3 regions of the Acidovorax sp. FG42 genome follow, and region 1 is predicted to be linked to each of the others. Evidence: predicted binding sites of a transcription regulator. Region 1 holds the regulator's gene; each other region holds the start of a gene.

The links. The regulator FNR, encoded in region 1, switches genes on or off when oxygen is low (the NO sensors DNR and NnrR bind a similar motif). The targets are predictions, from matches to a motif close to TTGATNNNNATCAA.
Region 2: a site for FNR is predicted at 5,760-5,773, ahead of ACODSM_RS11060 (FeoA family protein). Genes of this name have one in related genera too.
Region 3: a site for FNR is predicted at 2,906-2,919, ahead of ACODSM_RS00305 (universal stress protein). Genes of this name have one in related genera too.

The regions. Positions count from the first base shown of each region.
Region 1 covers NZ_JBMDJM010000014.1:77,061-84,822, reverse strand. Annotated here, with positions in the region: gene ACODSM_RS15385 (EAL domain-containing protein) at 1-1,071, opposite strand, end outside; gene ACODSM_RS15380 (cyclic di-GMP phosphodiesterase) at 1,068-2,372, opposite strand; gene ACODSM_RS15375 (sulfite exporter TauE/SafE family protein) at 2,594-3,319, opposite strand; gene hemN (oxygen-independent coproporphyrinogen III oxidase) at 3,325-4,707, opposite strand; gene fnr (fumarate/nitrate reduction transcriptional regulator Fnr) at 4,897-5,619, shown strand; gene ACODSM_RS15360 (hypothetical protein) at 5,721-6,017, opposite strand; gene ACODSM_RS15355 (FixH family protein) at 6,073-6,351, opposite strand; gene ccoG (cytochrome c oxidase accessory protein CcoG) at 6,416-7,762, opposite strand, start outside.
Region 2 covers NZ_JBMDJM010000008.1:169,433-177,194, reverse strand. Annotated here, with positions in the region: gene ACODSM_RS11090 (YkgJ family cysteine cluster protein) at 1-45, opposite strand, end outside; gene ACODSM_RS11085 (sensor histidine kinase) at 78-1,490, opposite strand; partial or broken gene ACODSM_RS11080 (response regulator transcription factor) at 1,499-2,162, opposite strand; gene ACODSM_RS11075 (NAD(P)-dependent oxidoreductase) at 2,351-3,226, shown strand; gene ACODSM_RS11070 (S9 family peptidase) at 3,350-5,311, shown strand; gene ACODSM_RS11065 (copper-binding protein) at 5,299-5,730, shown strand; gene ACODSM_RS11060 (FeoA family protein) at 5,863-6,192, shown strand; gene feoB (ferrous iron transporter B) at 6,189-7,762, shown strand, end outside.
Region 3 covers NZ_JBMDJM010000001.1:65,302-73,063, forward strand. Annotated here, with positions in the region: gene ACODSM_RS00285 (phosphoenolpyruvate carboxykinase (GTP)) at 1-217, shown strand, start outside; gene ACODSM_RS00290 (hypothetical protein) at 433-873, opposite strand; gene ACODSM_RS00295 (LysR family transcriptional regulator) at 1,011-1,988, shown strand; gene ACODSM_RS00300 (metallophosphoesterase) at 2,014-2,859, shown strand; gene ACODSM_RS00305 (universal stress protein) at 2,973-3,395, shown strand; gene ACODSM_RS00310 (fasciclin domain-containing protein) at 3,584-4,039, shown strand; gene ACODSM_RS00315 (fasciclin domain-containing protein) at 4,095-5,033, shown strand; gene ACODSM_RS00320 (TetR/AcrR family transcriptional regulator) at 5,136-5,759, opposite strand; gene ACODSM_RS00325 (LysR family transcriptional regulator ArgP) at 5,889-6,800, opposite strand; gene ACODSM_RS00330 (D-amino acid dehydrogenase) at 6,977-7,762, shown strand, end outside.

The DNA.
Region 1 (7,762 bases):
GATGCTCTGCACCAGCCGCCCTTCGTCATCACGCAGGGCCACCCACGACAGCTGCACCGCGCAGTAAGCGCCGTTGTCACGGGGCAGCCACAACTCCCCCTCCCAGAAGCCATCCTTGGCCCAGCCCTGCAGCACCTGCTCCATGAAGGAGGCGTCCGAGCCTCCTCCAAAAAGCGAGGCAGCCACACAGCCTTCAAAACCCTTGGCCGTAGGGCCGACCAGCCGCTCACACCCGGGGTTCATCCGCATGATGCGGTGCTGACTGTCGGCGATGAAGATCGCATCCAGGCTGGACTCAAACACGCGCGCGGCCAAGCGCAGGCTGGCTTGTGTCTCAGTCTGCCGGGTGATGTCCCGGAACGAATACACACGGCCCACCGCACGGCCCTGGCTGAACTGCGGCACCGTGCGCATCTCCAGCACCACGCCGTTGCGCAGCTCGACAATGTCGGTGCTCTCCTGCATGGGTTCGCGGTCGATGGCTGCCAGGCGCTCGGCATAGAAGCGGGGGTCCGACACCTGGTCCGCCATGAAGGCGTACACCGCCGCATCGTCGCGCTCCACCAGCAACTGGCGCGGCAGGTTCCACAGCTGGGCCAGACGCTGGTTGAATGCGCGCACACGGCGATCCAGTCCACACACCAGCATGCCATCAGCGGCAGAATCCAGCGTGGCACGCAGCTCGGACAACAGTGTCTCCAGTTCACGCTCAGTGGTCTCCTGGAGGCTGCGGTCCAGCATGGTCAGCAGCAGCACCGTACTACCACCCTCCCCCCAAGGCACACGCCGGACACAACGTTGCACCGGCACCAAGCTGCCATCAGCACGCAGCAAACTGGTATGGGCAGTCACGCCCTGCGCAATCACATCGACTGGCTCCGACCAGAACGCCAGCTCCTGGGGCGTGCTGGCCAAGTCCAGCACAGACCGCCCTCGCATGGCGGCGGCAGACAACCCGGTGAGGCGCGCGGCGCCTGCGTTGGCTTGCAGGATGTGTTGGCTGGCCTCATCCAGGAGCCACACGGCCTCCTGCAGGCCATCCAGCCACCCGAGCGATTGGAGATCGTTCACGCCGCAGCCTCGTCAGGGCCGGGACTGACCGCTCGCTCAAAAAAGTAACAGATCCGCTGTCGGGGTGACAGGTAGTCCAGCGCGTCACGCGGCAGTTGTGCGGGCTTAAGGCTGCGCCGTATGCCCAGTTCAGGGACAGTTTCCAGATCCAGGATCGGCGCTTCATCCTTGGGTACGCGCGGGTCGTGCACGATGACCTTGGGCCGCAACGGCCGCGACGAGTTGACCGAGGCCACGATGGCATACCGGTCATTGACCAATTGCACGATGGAACCGGGCGGGTAGACCCCCATCATGCGAATGAAAGCCCCCAGGACCACCGAATCAAAACGGGCCTTGAGCTGGGCAAAGATGACGGAAAGCGCCTCGTGGGGCGTCAGCGCCGTCACCCCCATCGCCGGGTTGCACATACGGTCGTACTGGTTGACCAGCGCCAGGACCTGGCTCATGCGCCCCAGATCGGGCCCCTTCAGACGCTGCGGAAAACCACTGCCATCGCACATTTCGTGGTGACGCGCCACGGCCGTCAGCACGGCATCCGCAAACCCCATGCGTTTGGCCAGGGCAACGGATTCCGCCACGTGGGTCTCGTAGCGTGTGCGCTCCATCGGGATCATGGACGGGGTGGGCTGGCGCAGATTGGGCGGCAGCTTGAGCTTGCCGATGTCGTGGATCAATGCGGCCACACCCAGATCGTGCAGCTCCTCGCTCTTCATGCCCAGGGATCGCCCCAGCAGCAGCGAAATCACCATCACATTGATCGGATGCAATCCGTTGCGCTCGCCCACGCCCTCGGACAGCAGCCGAATGACAGAGTCGCCGTTTTCCAGCAGTTCGGTAACACACCCCGAAACCAGCGCTTCCCCCTTGGCCCTGGCCTGGTCGGGGTGCTCGGAAACCGTGCGCTCCATGGACTGGTACTGACGGGTGGCTTCTGAGAAACGCTGATTGCAGGCGGCCAAGGCCCGGTTTTGTGCTTCCAGCAGCTCACGGCGACGCTGCGCCTCGGGGTCCACGACAGTGGCCGTCCCAGGCCCGGGCGCATCCAGGCCGTTGGGCGGTGGGGCTGTCATCTCGGGCACGCTCCAGGCAGCAGGCACCAGCTCCTGCAGTTCTGGATCGCTCTTTTTGGGGACGTAACGTACCTCGGTCAACCCCAGCTCGCGCAAGGTGGCGATCTGTTCCGACGACGCCACCCGGAAACTGCTGGTCGGGAACGGATGGTGCATCCAGCCCACGTCGAGCTGGATGTACATGCCGACACGCAGTTGGCTGATGTCGATGAGGATGGATGAGTTCACGTCAGGCGCACGATACATGGCGACATCAATGCCACCAATAGTTACGCAGATTATCACCAGTTCCAGTGACGTGGCGAAGAACCGGCAGACCGCGCAGCGATCCGGCAACACTTGGCAGAAATCGGGCCTGACTGGAGCACTGCAGCCCCCTGGGCTGAGGCATCGCCCCGCTTGGAACCACCGGGCGATTAAGGGTGACAGGACAAATCAGCGCCGCCCGCTCAGCGACACCAGAGCGATGGCTTGTAAATGAGATCCATCCACAATGCCCAGGCAGCGACCGCGCACAGCATGGCGCCTGCGGCCCTCGTGCCCCACTGAGCTCGCGCAAGATTCAGGCGATTGCGAAGGCTGCTCCAAGCCCAGGGGCCGCCCACCAGCCAGACCCCGCTGCCCACGGCAAACAGGGCCATGGTCAGGGCCCCCTCCAGTGGCCCTCCACTGAGCGCCGCGACCAACAGGGCCGAGTAGAGCAACCCGCAAGGCATCAGGGCCCACAGGACCCCCGCCGCCATCACGCCGCCTGGCGCTCCGACCAGCGGTCGAACACGCGCCCACACGGAGCGGCCAGCCTGTTCCACCCAGGCGGGCTGGCGCGACTGCACCATCATCATGAGCCCCCAGGCCATCACTGCCACGTGCATCAGCGTCCAGGCGGGACGCAACGCAGTGGTCTGCTGGGTCAGCCATGCCAGACTGTCCATGGCCATGGCTGCCAGTGCCCCGGCGCTGGCATAGCCCACCAGGCGCCCCGCATGAAAGGCCACGGTGCGCTGCAGTACGCCGCCACGCGGCGCCCAGCGCACCACCCGCTCGGCACTGCCCTCCGCCAGTGGCGCGCCGCCCTGCCCCACGAGCGCTCCACAGGGCGCGGAGCACATGGCCAGGCAGTGGGACCCGCCAGCGAGTCCCATGAGCAGAGCAGTCCAGCCGACCGTGGCAAGCATAGGTATCAGATGATGCGCGAAAACCGGGCGCGGTTGCGGTCTGCCTGCAGATAGCGGTCAAAAACCATGGCGATGCCCCGCACGAAGAACCAACCGGTCGCAGTCACTTCAATGCCCTCTGGCCCAACGCGCACCAGCCCTTGCTCCTGCATGCCCTCCAATTGGGCCAACTCCGCCGCGAAATACTGGCGGAAGTCGATCAGCCATGCCTGCTCCATCGGCTCGAACAGCAGTTCCCCCTGGCACATCAGGGCCATGATGGCCGCACGGCGCACCAGGTCGTCGCGCGTGAGCGCCAGCCCCCGCACCACGGGCAACCGCCCCTGGTCCAGAAAGTCGTAGTACTCATCCAGCGTCTTGGAGTTCTGGCTGTAGGTTGCCCCCACACGGCCAATGGCCGATACGCCCAGGCCGATCAAATCGCAGTCCGGCTGCGTGCTGTAGCCCTGGAAATTGCGGTGCAGGCGCCCCTGGCGCTTGGCCACGGCCAGGGCGTCGGTGGGCAGCGCAAAGTGGTCCATGCCCACGTACACGTAGCCAGCATCCATGAAGGCATCGAGCGAGCGCGACAACATGGAGAGCTTGCTCCCGCCCGTGGGCAACTCCGCAGAGATGATGCGACGCTGTGGCTTGAAACGCTCTGGCAGGTGCGCATAGGCATACAGGGCGATGCGGTCAGGCCGCAGTTGCGCCACCTGGGCCAGCGTGCGGTCAAAAGACTCGGGCGTCTGGCGCGGCAGGCCGTAGATCAGATCCACGTTCACCGAGTCAAAGCCCAACGAACGCGCAGACTCAACCAGCGCAAACACCTGTTCGGCAGGCTGGATGCGGTGCACAGCCTTCTGCACTTCGGCATCAAAGTCCTGCACGCCAAAACTCAGCCGGTTAAAACCCAGTTCAGCCAACAGTGCAAGACGCTCTGCATTGACGGTGCGAGGGTCCACCTCGATCGAGTATTCCCCCCCAGGCGCCAGCGTGAAGCTGCGCTTGAGCATGGCCATCAGCTCCCGCAGGCCCGCATCGGAGAGGAAGGTGGGTGTGCCTCCCCCCAGGTGCAGTTGACTCACCACCTGTCCTACGCCACAGTGCGCCGTGTGCAGGTCGATCTCGCGGCTCAAGTAGCGCAAGTAGACCTCGGCGCGGTCATGGTGCTTGGTGATGATCTTGTTGCAGGCGCAGTAGTAGCACAGGGATTCGCAAAACGGGATGTGCACGTACAGGGACAGCGGCATGGCCTTGGCCAGCGTGCCCGAGCGGCGCTGTTGCAGCGCCAGCACATAGTCTTCCTGACCAAACGCCTCCACGAAACGGTCGGCCGTTGGATAGGATGTATAGCGGGGCCCTGGCACGTCAAAGCGGCGCAGAAGGTCTGGCGAAACAGCAGTCATGGGGAAATTTCCTTGCGTACACCTTGACTGTGCCGTAGGCTCTGGGACATGTCCTTGACCTGCATCAAGTGAACCCGCAAGCGATACGGCGACAATTTGATGAAGGTCAGCCGCTTGCCCGCGCTCTGTATTCAGGTTCGTGTACGGCAAGCGCGATATGCTTGACCGCTAACCCAAGCCCATGTGTCTATGAACCCGCTCACCATCAAAGTCGCCTGCTCCAACTGCAACCTCCGCGAGCTGTGCATGCCCGTGGGCTTGAACGAAGAGCAACTGCAGCGCATTGACGAGGTCGTTGCTGTCCGCCGCAAGGTCAAGCGCGGCGGCACGCTGTTTCGCAATGGCGAGTCCTTCACGTCCTTGTACGCCATCCGCACCGGTTTTTTCAAGACCTGTGTGGCCACCGAAGACGGTCGCGACCAGGTCACGGGCTTTCAGATGGCGGGGGAGATCATCGGGCTGGACGGCATCGTGAATGACCACCACACCTGTGACGCGGTGGCCCTGGAAGATGCCGAGGTCTGCGTCATGCCTTTCGACCGCATCGAAGAACTGTCCCGCGAAGTCACGGCCCTGCAGCACCACGTGCACAAGATCATGAGCCGCGAGATCGTGCGCGAACATGGTGTGATGCTGCTGCTGGGCAGCATGCGTGCCGAGGAGCGCCTGGCGGCCTTCTTGCTCAACCTGGTGCAGCGCCTGCATGCACGGGGCTTCTCGCAATCAGAACTGGTGTTGCGCATGACGCGCGAAGAGATCGGCAGCTACCTGGGCCTCAAACTTGAAACAGTGAGCCGCACCTTCTCCAAATTTGTGGAAGAAGGCATCGTGGAAGTCAAACAGCGCCATGTGCGCATCCTTGACACCGATGCCCTGCGACGCATTGTGAACAGCCAGCAGACCTGCCACTGAGTACGGCCCCTCGTCGGCTGAGGGTCTGGGCGGTACAAAAGCCCTACGGTCCCTTCTAAAACGGCATGCAGCGCATGCCCGCATGAACCGGCGAAAAAGGCTCAGGAGCAAGACGACGATGTCTTGCGGCAATCGTCAGGGCGCTCCCCGTCGGGCACGGGACAGCGGTTGACCTCAAACGGGGACATGGACAGTAGCGTGGTCAATGCGCTGGTGGCCATGGTGATGGCCCAGAACACAAAAAATGCGAGGGTGTACACCCCCTGCCTCGACAGCGCCAGAGGCTGCCCGAACCAGTGCAGGTCCTGGGGGTCCACCATGGCAAAAACCAGCATCTCCAGCACACCCGCCATCAAAAAGGCGGGCCATGCAATCCACATCAGGCGTTGCGTCCACATATAGGTTCTGTCTCCTGGTGCTGCCGGGGTCGCCAGGGTGTGCGACCCTGGGGTTTCAGCGTGGTTGGTCTTGCACAGGGGTGGCCGCATGGTTGCGGGCCTTGAGGGCCGGCGCCAGACTCTTTTCCGGCGCCACCAGTGTCTTGTTGATTTCGATGCCTTGGCGGTAGTAGTCCTCCGCCACCACGGGGTCGGGCCGCGAAATCGCTAGCCACAGCGTCACAAAGCCCGCCACGATCACGATCAGAGGCCCGGCAATCACCAGCCACACATGGCCAAACTTCCACCAGGGTACGGTTACCGCCTGGGTTGCAATGGCAGGGTTTGAAGACATGGTGCTTTACTCCTCAACAATATCGGTCAAAGTGCGGCCCCGAAGGGCCCCACCGGAATACCGCTCAGCGCGGTACAAGGAACACGGATTTCTCCGTGACATGGGCCGCTGCTCCTACGGCCTGCACATCAAACTGAACGGCATGCGACCCGGGCGTAGCGGAACCATAGGGAATCTGCAAACGCACGGCCACCCAGCGAGACTCTGCCGCGCCAATGTCCACTTCAGCCTCGGAAGCCACTTCGAGACCCTCCAGGCCCCGCGCACTGATGCGATAACGCTGCTCGCCCTCGGTGGCATTCATGATCTGCAGCCGGTAAATGTTCTCCAGCTTGCCACCCGCCACGATGCGCGAGAGCGCAGCGCGGTCCCGCACCACATCCACCTTCAGCGGTGTGCGCACCACCAGGCTGGCCAACATGGCCACGCAAAGGCTTACCAGCACGGCGCTGTAGATCAGCACGCGGGGGCGCAGCACGCGGCGCAACATCTGCGACTGCGTCCAGTGCTTGGCAACGCCGTTCTGGGTCGAATAGCGGATGAGCCCACGCGGGTACTGCATCTTGTCCATCACGGTATTGCAGGCGTCCACGCACAAGCCGCAGCCGATGCATTCGTACTGCAAACCCTTGCGGATGTCGATGCCCACGGGACAGACCTGCACACACAGCGAGCAATCGATGCAGTCACCCAAGCCCTGGGCTTTGTAGTCGATGTTCTTCTTGCGTGGGCCACGCTGCTCGCCACGTTCAGGGTCGTAGGTAACGATCAAAGTGTCCTTGTCAAACATCGCGCTTTGAAAACGCGCATAAGGGCACATGTACTTGCAGACCTGCTCGCGCATGAAGCCCGCATTGCCATAGGTGGCAAAACCGTAGAACAGCACCCAGAAAATCTGCCAGCTGCCCTGGAACGCCAGCAGCTCGCTGCCCAGCTCGCGAATGGGGACGAAGTACCCCACAAAAGTGAACCCGGTCCACAGGGCCACCGCGATCCACACCACTTGCTTGAAAAACTTCTTGCGGATCTTCTCGAACGTCCAGGGGCCGTTGTCCAGGCGGAGCCGGGCACTGCGATCGCCTTCGATCTTGTGCTCGATCCACATGAACATTTCGGTGTACACCGTCTGCGGGCACGCAAAGCCACACCACAGACGCCCGGCCACTGCGGTGAACAGGAACAGTGACAACGCCGAAATGATCAGAAGGCCGGTGAGGTAGATGAAATCCTGCGGATACAGCACCAGACCAAAGATGTAGAACCTGCGAGCCCCCAGGTCAAACAGCACCATCTGGCGCTGGCCCCACTCAAACCACGGCAACCCGTAAAACACCAGCTGCGTAAGAAACACCATGCCCCAGCGCCAGCGCGCAAACAGGCCGCTGATGGAACGCGGGTAGATCTTCTTTTG
Region 2 (7,762 bases), on a different contig from region 1:
GTGGGCGGAATCGGCGGTGGTCATGGTGGTCGCGTCGTCGGACATGCAGTGCGTGCGTTCGGCCTGCGGCGGGGCCGTCAGGCGCTGTGGGGGAGCGGAATGCTAACGAAAAAGCCCACGCCTTTGCCATTCACACCCACGCCGATCTGCACCTGTCCGCCCATGCGCAGCACCGCCTGCCGCACGATGGCCAAGCCCAGGCCCGAGCCATTGGCGGCGTGGCCCGCGCCCCGGTAAAAGCGCTCGAACACCCGCTGGTGCTCGCTGGCCGGGATGCCCGGCCCGTCGTCCTGCACCGACAGTTGCAGTGCCGCGCCCTCGCGCCGCAGCGCCACCGCCACGTTGCCGCCGTGGGGCGTGTAGCGCAGTGCGTTGTCGATGAGGTTGTGGGCGATGGATTCGAACGCGGGTTGGTCGAGGCGGGCGGGCAAGGTGTCGGGCGCGTCCAGCGACAGCTCGATCTGCCGCGCGATGGCCTGCGGCGCAGCCTGTGCCAGCGCGCCACGCAGCCATTGCGCCACGTCCAAGTCGCGCGGCGCGGGGCGTTGCGCGTCGTCCAGCGCAGCCAGGTCCAGCAGTTGCTGCGCCAGGTGCGAGGTGCGGGCGATGGCCTGTTCCAGATGGGCCTGGGCCTGCGTGCGCTCCTCTTCGCTGGGCGAGCGGGCCATCACGTGGGCCTGGGCGGTGATCACGGCCAGCGGTGTGCGGATTTCGTGCGCCGCGTCCTGCACAAAGGCACGCTCGCGGTCGACCTTTTGCCGCAGCTGGGCGAAGAGGTGGTCCAGCGATTGCTCCAGCGGCTTGAGTTCGCGGTGGCGGGCGTTGAAACCCACCGATTGCAGGTCGTCCTGCCCGCGCTGCGCAATGCGGCTGGCCAGTTGCTGCAGCGGCCGCAGGCCATGGCGTACCGACAGCCACACCGCCAGCAGCACAAAGGGTGACGCTAGCAGCAGGTAGGGCAGCAGCGCGCGGCCGTTGTACTGCAGGAAGTTGGAGTCGGTGCGCTTGGTCTCGAACACCCGCAGCACCCAGCGCGCATGGCGGCCGGTGTAGATGCGGAATGACCGGCCTTGCAGGGCGGCTTCTTCAATAAAAGGCTCAGCGCGTGGTGTGGCGGGCGGCACGGCCACGTTCTGCAGCCCCGGCGATGCAAACACGCGCTGGCCCGATGCCGCATCCAGCAGCTCGTGCATCTGCACCCCGGGCAGCAGCCCGATCTGGCGGCGACGGATATTGGTCCAGTGGTCGGTGGCCGCCACGGCCGTGGCAGCGTGCGCGGGGTCGGTGACAGAGGCCAGCGAGTCCAGCACCGCGTCACCGTATTTCATCAGGCCGGGGTCTCGGGTGATGGTGTGTTTGTAGTTGACGAAGTTGTAGCCCAGCAGCACAGCCCACACCACCACAAACGCCACCAGCACCGAGGCCACGCTGCGGCGCATCAGCGTGGGTTCGGCCAGCCAGGCCCATGTGCTGCGCAACGCGTGTTTCATCTTCGTGGTCATGCTTGCAGCAGATAGCCCACGCCCCGCACCGTGCGGATCAGCTCCGCACCGATCTTGCGGCGCAGGTTGGACACATGCACTTCAATAGCGGCAAAGTCCACGGGCTCGCCCAGCGGGTCGAGCCGCTGCGACAGCACGCTTTTGGACACCACCACGCCGGGCTCGCGCGCCAGTTCCAGGAGCAGCTGGAACTCGCGGGGCGACACATCCAGCACTGCACCCTTGCGTTGCACCGCATGGCGGCGCGGCTCGATCACCAGCTCGCCCAGCACCCAGCGCTCGCTGGCCTGGCGCGCACTGCGACGCAGTACGGCGCGGATGCGGGACATCAGCTCGGCCGTGGCAAAGGGCTTGATCACAAAGTCGTCCGCCCCACCGTCCAGGCCCGCCAGCCGGTCCTCCACGGCCGAGCGGGCCGTGATCACGATGATGGGCACCTGCCCGCCCTGGCCTGCCTGGTTGCGCCAGCGCTGGCAGATCGAAGCCGCTGCCGTCGGGCAGCGTCAGGTCCAGCAGCACGCAGTCGATGGTGGTGGCATCCACCGTGGCCGGGGCGTCCACCGCGCGGCGCAGCCACTCGCTGGTCAGGCCCTCCACCTTCAGCGCGGACTGCAGCGCCCGGCCCAGGTCCAGGTCGTCTTCGATGAGCAGGATGTGCATGGGGCGATTGTGGCGGGCGGCAGCTTAAGCCATGCCAAATGCAGAGGGCAGGCACAGAAGTCCCTGCCACCGCGGGCGCCACTTTGGGTAGAGTGGGCGCAGCGCACGCCCCAGCCGCCCCACCAGGGCGCCATGGACGGGCGCTGCACTGCAGTCAACCCTCCGCTGACAGAAAGAAAGGTATTCCTATGCAGATTGGCTTTATCGGACTGGGCGTCATGGGCCTTCCCATGGCACTGAACCTGGCGCGGGCCGGCACCCCGTTGTGGGTGTGGAACCGGTCGCCCCAGAAATGCGAGCTTCTGCGCGCCGCTGGCGCGCAAGTGGGCGCAACACCCGCCGAGGTCTGCGCGCAGGCGCAGGTCATCATCCTCATGCTGGCCAACGAACCGGCCATGGATGAGGCACTGCAGCGCGGCACGCCGGGTTTTGCCACCCAGGTGCGAGACCGCACCATCGTGCACATGGGCACCACCTCACCCGAATATTCCAAGGCGCTGGAGCAGGACATCCTGGCCGCCGGCGGGCGCTATGTCGAGGCGCCTGTTTCGGGCTCGCGCAAGCCGGCGGAGGCCGGACAGCTCGTGGGCATGCTGGCGGGCGACCCGGCCAGCGTGCAGGCGGTGCAGCCCTTGCTGGCACCCATGTGCCGCACCACCTTCGTGTGCGGGTCGGTGCCGTCGGCCTTGCTGATGAAGCTGTCGGTGAACCTTTTTCTCATCACCATGGTGACTGGCCTGTGCGAAGCCGCGCACTTTGCCGACCGCAACGGTCTGGACATGGAGCTGTTCCGCTCGGTGCTGGATGCGGGCCCCATGGCGAGCAGCGTGTCGCAGGTGAAGCTGGCCAAGCTGGTTGCGCGCGACTTCGAGGTGCAGGCCGCCATCCACGACGTGCTCAAGAACAACCAGCTCGTGGCTCACGCGGCACGCAATGCACGGCTGGCATCGCCGCTGCTGGATGCGTGCCACGCACTGTTCGCGCAGACCGCTGACATGGGCTTAGGGCAGGAGGACATGGTGGCGGTGGTCAGAGCGCTGGAGGCGCGTACCGAGGCGCTGTAGCGGAGCACTTCGCCCACAGCACGCTGCGATATGCGTGCCGGTGTGCCGGCCCGGCCCTTTGGCTGGCGCAAAGGTTGGGCATTCCACAATGCCGCCATGTTGTACGAGATGAGGAGGAGTTCCATGGCGTCAAGATGGATAGGGTGGTGTGCGGTGTTGTCGGGAGTTTTGTTGGCGGGCTGCGCCAGCGGCCCGACGCATCCCGCACTGGCAGGAGCCCAGCTGCCCGAATTGATCCCCGTGCGCGACTTCGTCGCCAGCCGCCAGTCCACCGGCGGCTACCGTGTGTCGCCCGATGGAAAGCGCATTGCCTGGTTTGGCACCGATGGCGTGGTGCCTGCGATCTGGGTGCAGTCCATCGATGGGGGCGACGCCAAGGCGTTTCGCATCCGTGCGCGCGCCATTCGCTTCAGTGCCGACAGCCGCTGGCTCGGCATCACGGCCGACCCCACGGGCGATGAAAACACCCGCATCTATGCGGGCGCGGTCGAGGGCCCCGGTACCGACTTGCGCGAGCTGATGCCTGCACCGCGTTCAGTGGCGCATTTTGCGGAGGCGGTGGATGCCTCGCCCGACTTCATCGTCACCTCCAACCAGCGCGACAAGAAGGTGTTTGACCTGTACCGCGTGAACCCGGCAGGTGGCGCGCCGGTGCTGCTGGCCACCAACCCCGGCAACGTGAACTGGTGGGGCGTGGACACCACGGGCCAGCTGCGCGCCCGGGCACAGATCCAGGGCGAGCAAGTGCTGCTGGAGCGGCCCGGCACAGCACAGGGCACCTGGGTGACGGTGGCAGAGCGCAGCCGGTGGGACACGCTGAATATCTTTGGCCTGCACGACGAGGGGCGCAAGGCCTGGGCCCTGTCGAACCGGGGACGAGACAAGCTGGCGCTGGTGCGGCTGGACCTGACCACGGGCGCCGAAGAAGAGTGGTTTGCCTCGCCCGATGTGGACCTGGACCACGTGACACTCAGCCGTCGCACCCGTGAGCCGTTGCTGGCGCATTTCATGCCGGGCTACCCCGCGCGCAAGGTGTTCGACCCTGCGCTGGATGCCCGGCTGTCTGCGCTGGCCGGTGACAAGCCTGCAGAGGTGCTGGTGACCAGCCTGGACCAGACCGACAAGGTGCTCACGGTGGCGGTGGCCACCGACCGGGGCACGCGCAACTACCTGCTGCGTGATGGACATGACCCCCGCTTTCTGGGCGAGAACCGGCTGAGCCTGATTGCCAAGGATCTGGCGCCCACCCAGCCCATCACTTACACCGCGCGCGATGGTCTCCCCATCCACGGCTACCTCACGCTGCCCGTGGGGGCGGCGCCGCAGCGGCTGCCCACCGTGCTGCTGGTGCATGGCGGCCCCTGGGCGCGTGACCGCTGGGGCGATGGCGCCACCAGCCGCGCCATGCAGCAGTTTCTGGCCAACCGGGGCTATGCGGTGCTGCAGGTTAACTACCGGGGCTCCAGCGGCTACGGCCGCAACCACATGGAAAAGGCCCGGGGCGAGTTCGCAGGCCGCATGCACGACGACCTGGTGGACGGCGTGCGCTGGGCGGTGGAGCGCGGCGTGGCCGACCCGCAGCGCGTGGCGATCTATGGCGCCAGCTACGGCGGCTATTCGGCCCTGGTGGGCGCCACCTTCACGCCCGAAGTCTTTGCGTGCGCCGTGGATGTGGTGGGCGTGACGGACATCGCACGCCTGCTGGAAGCTGCTCCGCCCTATTGGGAGCTGGGCCTGCCCTGGTGGCACCGCTATGTGGGCAACCCGGCCGTGCCGGAAGACCGTGCGCGCATGGATGCGAAGTCGCCCCTGTACCGGGCGGAGCATGCGCAAAAGCCCATCCTCATCATGCACGGCGTGAACGACCCGCGCGTGAAGCTGGAGCAGTCTGAGTGGATGGTGGCGGCCCTGCGCAAGGCGGGCAAAGAGGTGGACTACGTCACCTTCAAAGGGGACGGCCATGGCAACCAGCGCTGGCCCAACAACCTCACCATGTACCGCAAGACCGAGGACTTCCTCGCCCAATGCCTGGGTGGGCGGTCCAGCGGTTTTGACTACTACCAGCTGGGCGCATGGGCGTTCTGATGGGGCAGGCCGTCACTGGGTTGCTTGCCCGCTGGGGGCAGCGCGGCTGCGGGGTTGCCACCGCACTGGCCTTGGCCGCCGTGTGGGGTGCGGCGGGTGCCCAGCCCGTTGCACCAGCGGGCGCCGCCTCGGCTGCTGGAGAGGGTGCCGCCCCAGCGGCTCCGGTCTACACCCGTGCGCGGCTGGTGTCGGTGGAGATGGATGCGGGCGGCAACGCCACGCTTGTGCGGCTCAAGCTGCTGCCCCGCGCCAAGTTGCCATTCACCACACAGACCTTCCGGGTGGCCAACCCCGCGTTGCTGCACGGCATTTCGCAGGGGTCCTGGGTGCAGTTCACTGCCCGGCACATCGACGGCGAAAACACGCTCACGTCCATCCGCGTTACGGCGGAGTGCAAGCGGTTTGAGCCATGTGACTGACTGCCCGGCAGGGCAAGGGGCACTGCAGCTTGCGCTGCATCAAGGAGAGATTGCGACGGCGACCACTGCGATACAGATATTGGTAGAATGAGAATCACTATTATTTGTATCGAGGCCAGCACCATGAAAACCATGGACGATGGCGCTGCGGCGCGGTTGCATCTTCCTACGCAGCAGAGCCTGTCCTCGCGGCTGGACCAGTTGCCGCGCCGCGCCTTGGGCCGGGTCACGGGCTTGTTGCCCGCGCAGGACGCGCAAGAGCACAGCATGCTGCTGCGCTTGCTGGAGATCGGCTTTCTGCCCGGAGAAACCGTGCAGGTGGTCGCGCGCGGCGGTTGGGGCGGCGACCCCATCGCGGTGCGGGTGGGGCAGGCCACGTTTGCGCTGCGCCGCCAGGAGGCCTCCATGGTGCAGGTGCAGCCGCTGGATGACGCCACCCTGCCTGCCAAGGAGGCGGCATGAACGCCCAGGCCTCTGTGCAACCCACCGCCGCCGATGCGCCCCTGCGCGTGGCGCTGCTGGGCAACCCCAACTGCGGCAAGACCGCGCTGTTCAACCTGCTCACCGGCGCGCGCCAGAAGGTGGCCAACTATGCGGGCGTGACGGTGGAGCGCAAGGAGGGCCTGCTACAGACCGCCGCCGGCCGCCGCGTGCGCGTGCTGGACCTGCCGGGCGCCTACAGCCTGCATGCACACAGTGTGGACGAGGCCATTACCCGCGACATCGTGCGCGGGCGCCGCGCGGGCGAGCCGGTACCTGATGTGCTGGTGTGCGTGACGGATGCCACCCACCTGCGCCTGAACCTGCGTCTGGTGCTGGAGGCGCGCGCCCTAGGCCTGCCCATGGTGCTGGTGCTCAACATGATGGACGTGGCTGAGCGCCAGGGCATCGCCATCGACCGCGAGGCGCTGTCGCGCGAGCTGGGCATGCCCGTGCTGGCCACCGTGGGCGTGCGCGGCAACGGCGCCCAGGAGCTGGTGCAGTGGCTGGATGGCGCCAACCTGCAGCAACTGCAGCGCCCGGTGGTGGCGCCCGATGCGGCGGCGCGCCTGGATGCGAGCGATCTGGAGGCGCAAAACGACGTCATCCGCACCCATCAGGAGGTGCGGCGCATTCTGGACCAGGCCGTGCGCGTGCCGGTGGTCAGCCTGCGAACGGACGACCGCATCGATGCGGTGGTACTGCACCCGGTGTGGGGCATGTTGATCCTGGCGGCCACGCTGTTCCTGATGTTCCAGGCGGTGTTCAGCTGGGCCGAGCTGCCCAAGTCGTGGATCGAAGATGGCGTGGGCTGGCTGGCAGCCCTGGTCAACGCCCACATGGCGGACGGCCCCTTGCGCAGCCTGCTGACCGACGGGGTGCTGGCGGGCGCGGGCGGGGTGCTGGTGTTTTTGCCGCAAATCCTGTTTCTGTTCCTGTTCATCCTGGCGCTGGAGGACTCGGGCTACCTGCCGCGCGCGGCGTTCTTGCTGGACCGCGTGATGGGCACGGTGGGCCTGTCGGGCCGCTCGTTCATTCCGCTGCTGTCGAGCTTCGCGTGTGCCGTGCCAGGCGTGATGGCCACACGCTCAATCACCCACTGGCGCGACCGGCTGGTGACCATCATGATCGCCCCGCTCATGACCTGCTCGGCGCGCCTGCCGGTGTATGCGTTGCTGATTGCGGCCTTCATCCCAGAGCGCACCGTGGCGGGAGTGTTCAACCTGCAGGGCGTGGTGCTGTTTGCGCTGTATGTGGCGGGCATCGTCAGCGCCATGGCCGTGGCGGCGGTGGCCAAGCTGGCCCGCAGCGACACGCGCGCCACGCCGCTGATGATGGAGCTGCCCGCGTACCGCTGGCCCAGCGTGCGGGGCCTGGCCTACGGGTTGTACGAGCGGGCGGTGATTTTCATCAAGCGGGTGGGCGGCATCATCCTGGCCGTCACCGTGTTGCTGTGGTTCCTGTCCACGTACCCCGGCGCGCCAGAAGGCGCCACGCAGCCCGCCATCACCTACAGCCTGGCAGGCCAGCTGGGTCGCCTGCTAGAGGTCAT
Region 3 (7,762 bases), on a different contig from region 1:
GGAAACCATGTTCGGCGTGGCCCCGCAGTACGCCGAGATCAACTGGACCGGTCTGGATTTCAGTGCCCAGAAGTTCGACGCCGTGACCAGCATCGACAAGGCCGCATGGACGGAAGAGTTCAAGCTGCACACCGCCCACTTTGAGCAGCTGGCCTACCACCTGCCCCAAGCGCTGCTCGATACCAAGGCGCAACTGGAAAAGCGCCTGGCGGCCTGATACGCCCATTCGATCCAGGAAGCTCCCCCACTCAAAGCCGTCCCGCCCTCGCGGGGTGGCTTTTTTTCGCCTCCGCGCTGCAGCTACAGCAGCGGCCTGGAGCACCAGGAATGGGGCATGTGGGGCTGACAAACGCAGACACAAAAAAAGCCGTGGCGTCTGCCACGGCTTAAATTCGCTGGATTGCGCAGCGTGTGCTGCGCTAAACCCTCAGTTCAGTAGTACTTGCGAATGCTGTCCACGGTGGGAATGCCCATTGCGTGGTTCAGCTCGGCCATGATGCGGGGGTCCTTCAGGGCGACTTGCCAGGTGCGCTGGTCTTCAGCGGCGCGGCGACGGCTTTCGGCCCAAGCCAGCGCGGAACCGCGCAGCGCCACACCGGCGCGACGGGCAGGGCTGGTCAGCAGGGCCAGCGCGGCGAAGGCCACGAGCCACAGCACCATCCAGGCAGCCAGCAGGTGGCCTTCGGTCCAAGTGTCGATCACCTGGTTGGCAACCACCAGCAGCGCGGAGACCACGGCGGCCAGCAGCAAGGAGGCTGCGCCACGCGCGCCGTCAAAATGGGCGGCAGCGCTCTTCAGGGCGGCGGCAGCGTTTTCGGCGCGGACAACGCCGGGGTGTTCGGTGGGGTACTCAACGTGTGCAAAGGCGGTCATTTCGGTTTCCCTTTTCTAACGCTTGTGGCGAGATTGCCGGGCGATGGGGTGATATTAGGGTTTACCCTTTGCATGTTCAAGTTTATATTTTGAATCATTGATATTCATATCAGTGATGAATATGCTGTAGGGTCACCATGACCCCTCTGAACTTCCGCTCCCTGGACCTGAACCTGCTGCGCGTCTTTGACGAGGTGATGGCTGAGCGCAGCCTTACCCGGGCCGCGCACAAGCTCTCCATCACCCAGCCGGCCGTCAGCAACGCCATGCGGCGCCTGCGGGACGTGGTGGACGATGAACTGGTGGTGCGCAGCGGCCAGGGGGTGGAGCCCACGCCGCGCGCACTGGCCCTGTGGCCGCCGGTGCGCGAGGCCCTGGCCCATTTGCAGGAGTCCCTGGCGCCCGGTCACTTTGACCCGGCAACGGCCGAGTCCACCTTTGTGCTGGCCATGGCCGATGCCACGGCGGCGACGCTGGTGCCCGCCCTGGTGGAAATCATCGAGCGCGAAGCCCCTGGCATCTCCATTCGCGTGCTGCCGCTCACCACGCGCGACCCCCGGCGCCTGCTAGAGGAAGAGGCGGCCGACATGGCCGTGGGCTACTTTCCCGCAGCGCTGGCCGACCTCACCGCGCGGGCGCAATCGGGCGGCGTGGTGGCCTTTGAAAGTCGCCGACTGTACGACGGCGAATACGTGTGCGTGATGCGCCAGGGCCACCCTTTGGCCGACGCCCCGCTGACGCTGGACACCTACTGCGCCGCGCGGCACATGCTGGTGAGTTTTTCGGGCCGCCCTTTTGGCTTCATCGACGAAGCCCTGGCGTCGCTGGGCCGCGAGCGTAAGGTGGTGATCACGGTCAATCAGTTTTTCACGGCAGGGCGGGTGGTGTCGGGCTCGGACCTGTTGACCGTGCTGCCACGCCACTTTGTGCCGGTGACCGGCATTGCCGACGCCCTGGTGCAACGGGCCCTGCCGCTGGACGTGCCCGCCGTGCACGTAGATGCCCTGTGGCGCCGGCGCGGCCCCCAGCAGGCCGCGATGACCTGGCTGCTGCAGGCCCTCGCGCGGTCAGCGCGACGCACCTTCCCCGGGCAGGACCTGCACGGCACGCCGTAGACTGCACCCATCTGCGCCCAATCTGATGAATATCCAGCTTCTCTCCGACCTCCATCTGGAGGCTCACCCGCACTTTGTGCCCGAACCCGCCCCCGGCGCCGATGTGCTGGTGCTGGCGGGGGACGTGGGCTCCTACCAGCAGGGCTCTCAACTGGACGACGACGACTTCGGCCTGGCCCGGTTTTCGACGTTGCCCCAATATGCAGGCTGGCCGACCCCCGTGCTGTTTGTGCCCGGCAACCACGAGTACGACGCCCAGGACTTCGATGCCGCGCACCTGCGCCTGCGCCAGACCTGCGAGCGACTGGGCATTGTGTGGCTGGAGCGCGAAACCCTGGTGCTGCAAGGCGTGCGTTTTGTCGGCACGACGCTGTGGAGCGATTTCGACGCACTGGCCGACCATGAGGGCACGACCGACCTCACGCGCCGGCTCAAGCTGCGGGACAAGGCCTTTCGCGCGGCCAACTTCTACCTGCGCAAGACCGGGGGCACGCGCCACACAGAGCCGTTTCTGGCCGAGCCCATGCGCGAGCAGGCGCTGGTCTGCCAGCAGTGGCTGCGCGATGTGCTGCAGCAGCCTTTTGACGGCCCCACCGTGGTCGTCACCCACTTTGCGCCCAGCCTGCGCAGCGCCGACCCCCGCTACGGTCTGGTGCCTGGCACAGCAGGGTTTTGCAACGCACTGGACGACCTGCTGATGCACACCCCGCTGTGGCTGCATGGCCACCTGCATGCGCCCAGCGACTACACCGTGCAGGGCCAGCGCAGCGACGGATCGCCCTGGCAGTGCCGGGTGGTGGCCAACCCGCTCGGTTACGCACGCAAGGGCGAGCAGGCAGCGTTTCAGCCGCGCTGCGTGGTCACCGTATGATCAGCATGCGGTTCGTACGAATCCGCCACGCGCCGAACAGAACAACATGACCCAGGTCAAGACAACAGGCACCCGCGCAGAGTAGTCTGCCCCATCCCTTTTCGGAGAACACCATGAACATCCTGCTTGCTGTCGATGGCAGCGCCTACACCAAGAAAATGCTGGCCTACCTGGCCACCCACGAAGAACTGCTGGGCGGCACCCACACCTACACCGTGCTGACGGTGCAGGCCCCGCTGCCTCCCCGCGCCCGCGCCGCGCTGGGCAAGGAAGTGGTGGACAACTACCACGCCGAAGAAGCCGAAAAAATCCTCGCCCCGGTGTGCAAGTTCCTGGGCCGCCACGGCGTGGATGCCAAGCGCAGCGTCAAGGTCGGCGCGGTGGGCGAAACCATCGCTAAGGTGGCAGACACCGGCAAGTTCGACCTGCTGGTCATGGGTTCGCACGGCCATGGTGCCATCGCCACGCTGGTGATGGGCTCGGTGACCACCCAGGTGCTGGCGCACAGCAAGGTGCCGCTACTGATCGTTCGCTGAACGTCCAGCTCCGCTGCGCAACCGCGCAACACCATCCAAAAGCCCTGCCTTGCAGGGCTTTTTTTCATCTCGTTACGACTAAGTGGTTATTGAATAACCAATCAGTTTACTTTCGTACCAAATGGTTATACATTCGCGCCACGCCCATCTTGGCGTGTCAATTCCATCGAAACCGAGAGGAACGACCCATGAAGAAGACCCTGATTGCACTCGCTCTGACCGCTGGCGCCACCTTCAGCGCCATGGCGCAAGACATCGTCGATACCGCTGTGAAGGCGGGCAACTTCAAGACCCTGGTGGCCGCCGTGCAGGCCGCCGGTCTGGTGGACACCCTCAAGGGCCCCGGCCCATTCACGGTGTTTGCTCCCACCGACGAAGCCTTCGCCAAGATCCCCAAGGCCACGCTGGACGGCCTGCTGGCCGACAAGGCCGCACTGACCAAGGTGCTGACTTACCACGTGGTGCCCGGCAAGGTCATGGCCAGCGACGTGAAGGCCGGCAAGGTCAAGACCGTGCAAGGCCAGGAACTCACCGTGAGCACGAGCATGGGCGTGATGGTCGACCAGTCCAAGGTCATTGCCACCGACGTGGCCGCCAGCAACGGCGTGATCCATGCGATCGACACGGTGCTGATGCCCAAGTAAGCCACTGGCACCACCGCTCTTTTCAGCCACCTTCCATTCACGAGGAGAAGCCGCCATGAACACTGTATTCAATCGCCGCACCGTCCTGATGGCTGCCGCCCTGGGCGCCAGCACCACCCTGCTGCAAGCCTGTGGGGGCGGAGACGACGAGCCCCAGCGCAACATCGTCGAGCTGGCCCAAAACACCCCCGAGCTGAGCATCCTGGTCGAAGCTGTGGTCGCCGCCGGCCTCGCGCCCACGCTGAGCACGGGCACGCTCACCGTGTTCGCGCCCACCAACGCAGCGTTTGCCGCGTTGCTGACCGAACTGGGCGTGACCAAGGAAGCGTTGTTGGCCAACAAGCCCCTGCTGACCGCCGTGCTCACCTACCACGTGCTGGGCAGCAAGGTGATGCGGGCCGATGTGCCCCTGGGCAAGGCGATCACGCCGGTGTCGGGCGGCTACTTCAAGATCGAGTCGAACAACGGCCTGAAGATCACCGACGGCCGCAATCGCGTGAGCACCATCACCAGCACCGACATCCAGGCCAGCAACGGCGTGGTGCATCTGGTGGACAAGGTGCTGCTGCCCGCCGACAAGGACATCGTGGCCACTGCCTCGGCCCTGCCGGACTTCAGCATCCTCGTCGAGGCCGTGGTGGCCGCCGGCCTGGTGAGCACATTGCAAGGCGCTGGCCCCTTCACCGTGTTTGCCCCCACCAACGCGGCGTTTGCTGCCTTGCTGACCGAGCTGGGCGTGACCAAGGACGCGCTGCTGGCCAACAAGACCCTGCTCACCCAGGTGCTGACCTACCACGTGGTGCCCGCGCGCGTGCTGAAGGCCGAAGTGCCTGTGAACACCGCCATCACCACCGTGCAGGGCCAGACCTTCACCATCAACTCCAGCTTGGTGATCACCGACCAGAACATGCGCACCAGCAACATCGTGGCGACCGACGTGTTCACCAGCAATGGCGTGATCCACGTGGTGGACAAGGTCATCCTGCCGAAGTGACAGGACCCCAGGTGCTGCGCGCCCCCACCGGCGCAGCACCCACACAGCAAAAAGCCCGGCGTGCCGGGCTTTTTTATCGATGCGGCTTATCGTGCCGCCATGTCAACGCGCTGCCAGTCCGTCAAAACAGGTGCGCACCACCAGGTCCACGATTTCGGCGTCCGAATACTGCCCGCCTTCCTTGAGGAAGCTCACCACCGGGTCGCACGCACGCGCATACAAGGTGTACAGCACAACCAGCGGCGGCAGCGTGGGGCTGATCACCCCCTGTGCCTGGGCCTGGGTGATCCACTCCCCGATCTGGTCGCTCACCGCCACCAGTCCGTTCAGGTAGTCCTTGTTGGCCATGAGCACCGCGCGCAGCGTGGAGTTGCGGCTGGGCAGCAGGGGCATCTCGTTGGTCAGCAGACGTTCCAGCGACCAGCGCACCAGCGCATGCAGCTTCTCCAGCGGCGGCATGTCCGCGGGCAGGCCCGCCAAGTAGGTCTGCACACGCCCCAGGATCTGCACCATGGCGGCACTGCACAGTTCTTCCTTGCTGCAGAAATGCTTGTACAGGCTGGCCTTGGCGATGCCGACGGCGTTGGCCACGTCGTCCATGGTCATGGCGTCGAAGGCCTTTTCACCCAGCAGGCGGCAGGCGGACTGGAGGATGGCATCCTCGCGGGCCTGGTGCATCTGCTCCTTGAACGAAACTTTGGGTTGCGGCGTTTGCATGGCGTCCATTTTATACATTGCAGTAAAAAAATAAATGACGAAGTTGCAATGCAACTACGTCGTTCACGTTTTTGACAGCACAAAACGTGCCGCGCACCCCGCCGCAGGGGCGCAGCCAGACGGCCTTTGAACAGGTTCTTAGGACACCAGCGCCTGGGCCGCAGCGCTCGTCAGTGCCGACGACAACGCATCCAGCAACTCGGACTCCAGGTTCCAGCAATGCCAGTACAGCTGGATGGGCAGCGACCGGCCGGGAGCCAGGTCCACCATGCTGCCGTCGGCCAGCGCCTGCCGCGCCATCAGCTCGGGCATCACCCCCACGGCCCAGCCAGCGGCCACTGCGCGCATCTGCGCCTCGGAGCCCGGCACAAACAAGTGGTTGAGCGCCACGCGCTTGAGACCGAACGCACGGGCCACAAACTCGGCCGCCATGTCGTCCTTGCGGTTGAACGACAAAAACGACACATCGCGGAAGTTGTGGGGCGTGAGCCCCTGGGGCAGGTACTGCTGTGCGTAACTGGCCGACGCCACCGCCACATAGGGCATGGCCCCGAGCGGCACCATCTTGCAACCACGCAGCGCCTGCTTGAGCGTGGTCACGCAGCCCAGCACCTGGCCCGAGCGCAGCCATTCCTGGGTAAAGTCCTGGTCGTCCACGATGATTTCGAGCGGCAGGCGCTGGCGAACCAGGTCGTGCAGCGCGCCCATGGCCCAGGTGGCGATGCTGTCGGCGTTGATGGCGATCGAGATGCGCTCGTCCTCGCGCGAGCCCCCCGGTGCACTGGGCGCCAGCTCCTGCAGGTCGCGCTCCAGATCGGCGCGCAGCAGGCGCATCTGCTTGGTGTGCTTGAGCAGCAGCTGGCCGGCCGACGTGGGCCGCAGCGGGCGGCTGCGCACGATGAGCACCGAGCCCACCTGCGCCTCCAGCGCGCGCAGGCGCTGCGAGACGGCCGACTGCGTGACGTTCAGGCGCTGCGCAGCGCGCTCGAAGCCGCCCTCTTCAACGATGGCGGCAAGGCATTCCAGGGCGGCGGGATCGTAGGTGCTCATGGTCTCGGACTCGAACAAAAGAGGGTTGTCTCCGCAGCTCTATTCATTAGGCGCGCTGATGTTTTTGGAGTAAGTTTAATTTTGCTTTTAGTTGAATGCAATGTCGCGCACACTGCGCCCCATCGTGTCCCGCACTGGGGCGTGTGGCACACAAAGGCTCACAAGGCATTCCGCATATGAAAACCATTGTTCTCGGCGCCGGCATCATCGGCATCAGCACAGCGTGGCACCTGCTGGAACGCGGTCACGAAGTCATCGTGATCGACCGCCAGCCCGATGCAGCACTCGAAACCAGTTTTGCCAACGCGGCGCAGATCTCGGTGAGCTACTGCGAGCCCTGGGCCAACCGCGAGGCGCCGCTCAAGGCGCTCAAGTGGATGTTCGACAAGGAGGCGCCGCTGCTGTTTCGCCCGCAGATGGACTGGCAGCAATGGCGCTGGGGTCTGCAGTTCCTGGCGCAGTGCAACGACGCGGCGTTCGAGCGCAATGTGCAGCAGATTGTGGCGCTGGGCGCCTACAGCCATGCCGCGCTGAAGGACCTGGTGAAAACCACCGGCATCGAATACAACCGGCTCGAACGCGGCATTGCCCACTTCTACACCGACCAGAAATCGTTCGACGCCGCAGGCCATGCCGTGGAGCTGATGCGCAAGCACGGCGTGCAGCGCCGCTTGGTCAGCCGCGACGAGCTGCTCAAGATCGAACCGGCCTTCAAGGCCTACGGCGACAAGATCACCGGTGGCACCTACACCAGCACCGACGAGAGCGGCGATGCGCGGGTCTTCACCCAAGAACTGGCCCGCCGCTGCGCGGCACGGGGCGTGCAGTTCCTGTACGGCCACGATGTACTGCGTCTGAACAAGATTGGCAACGCTATTGATTCAGTAGCAGTCATGCCAAATTCCACTATCGCAAGCGGCAAAAAAGACTTCATATTGAAGGCGGACGCCATTGTGGTGGCC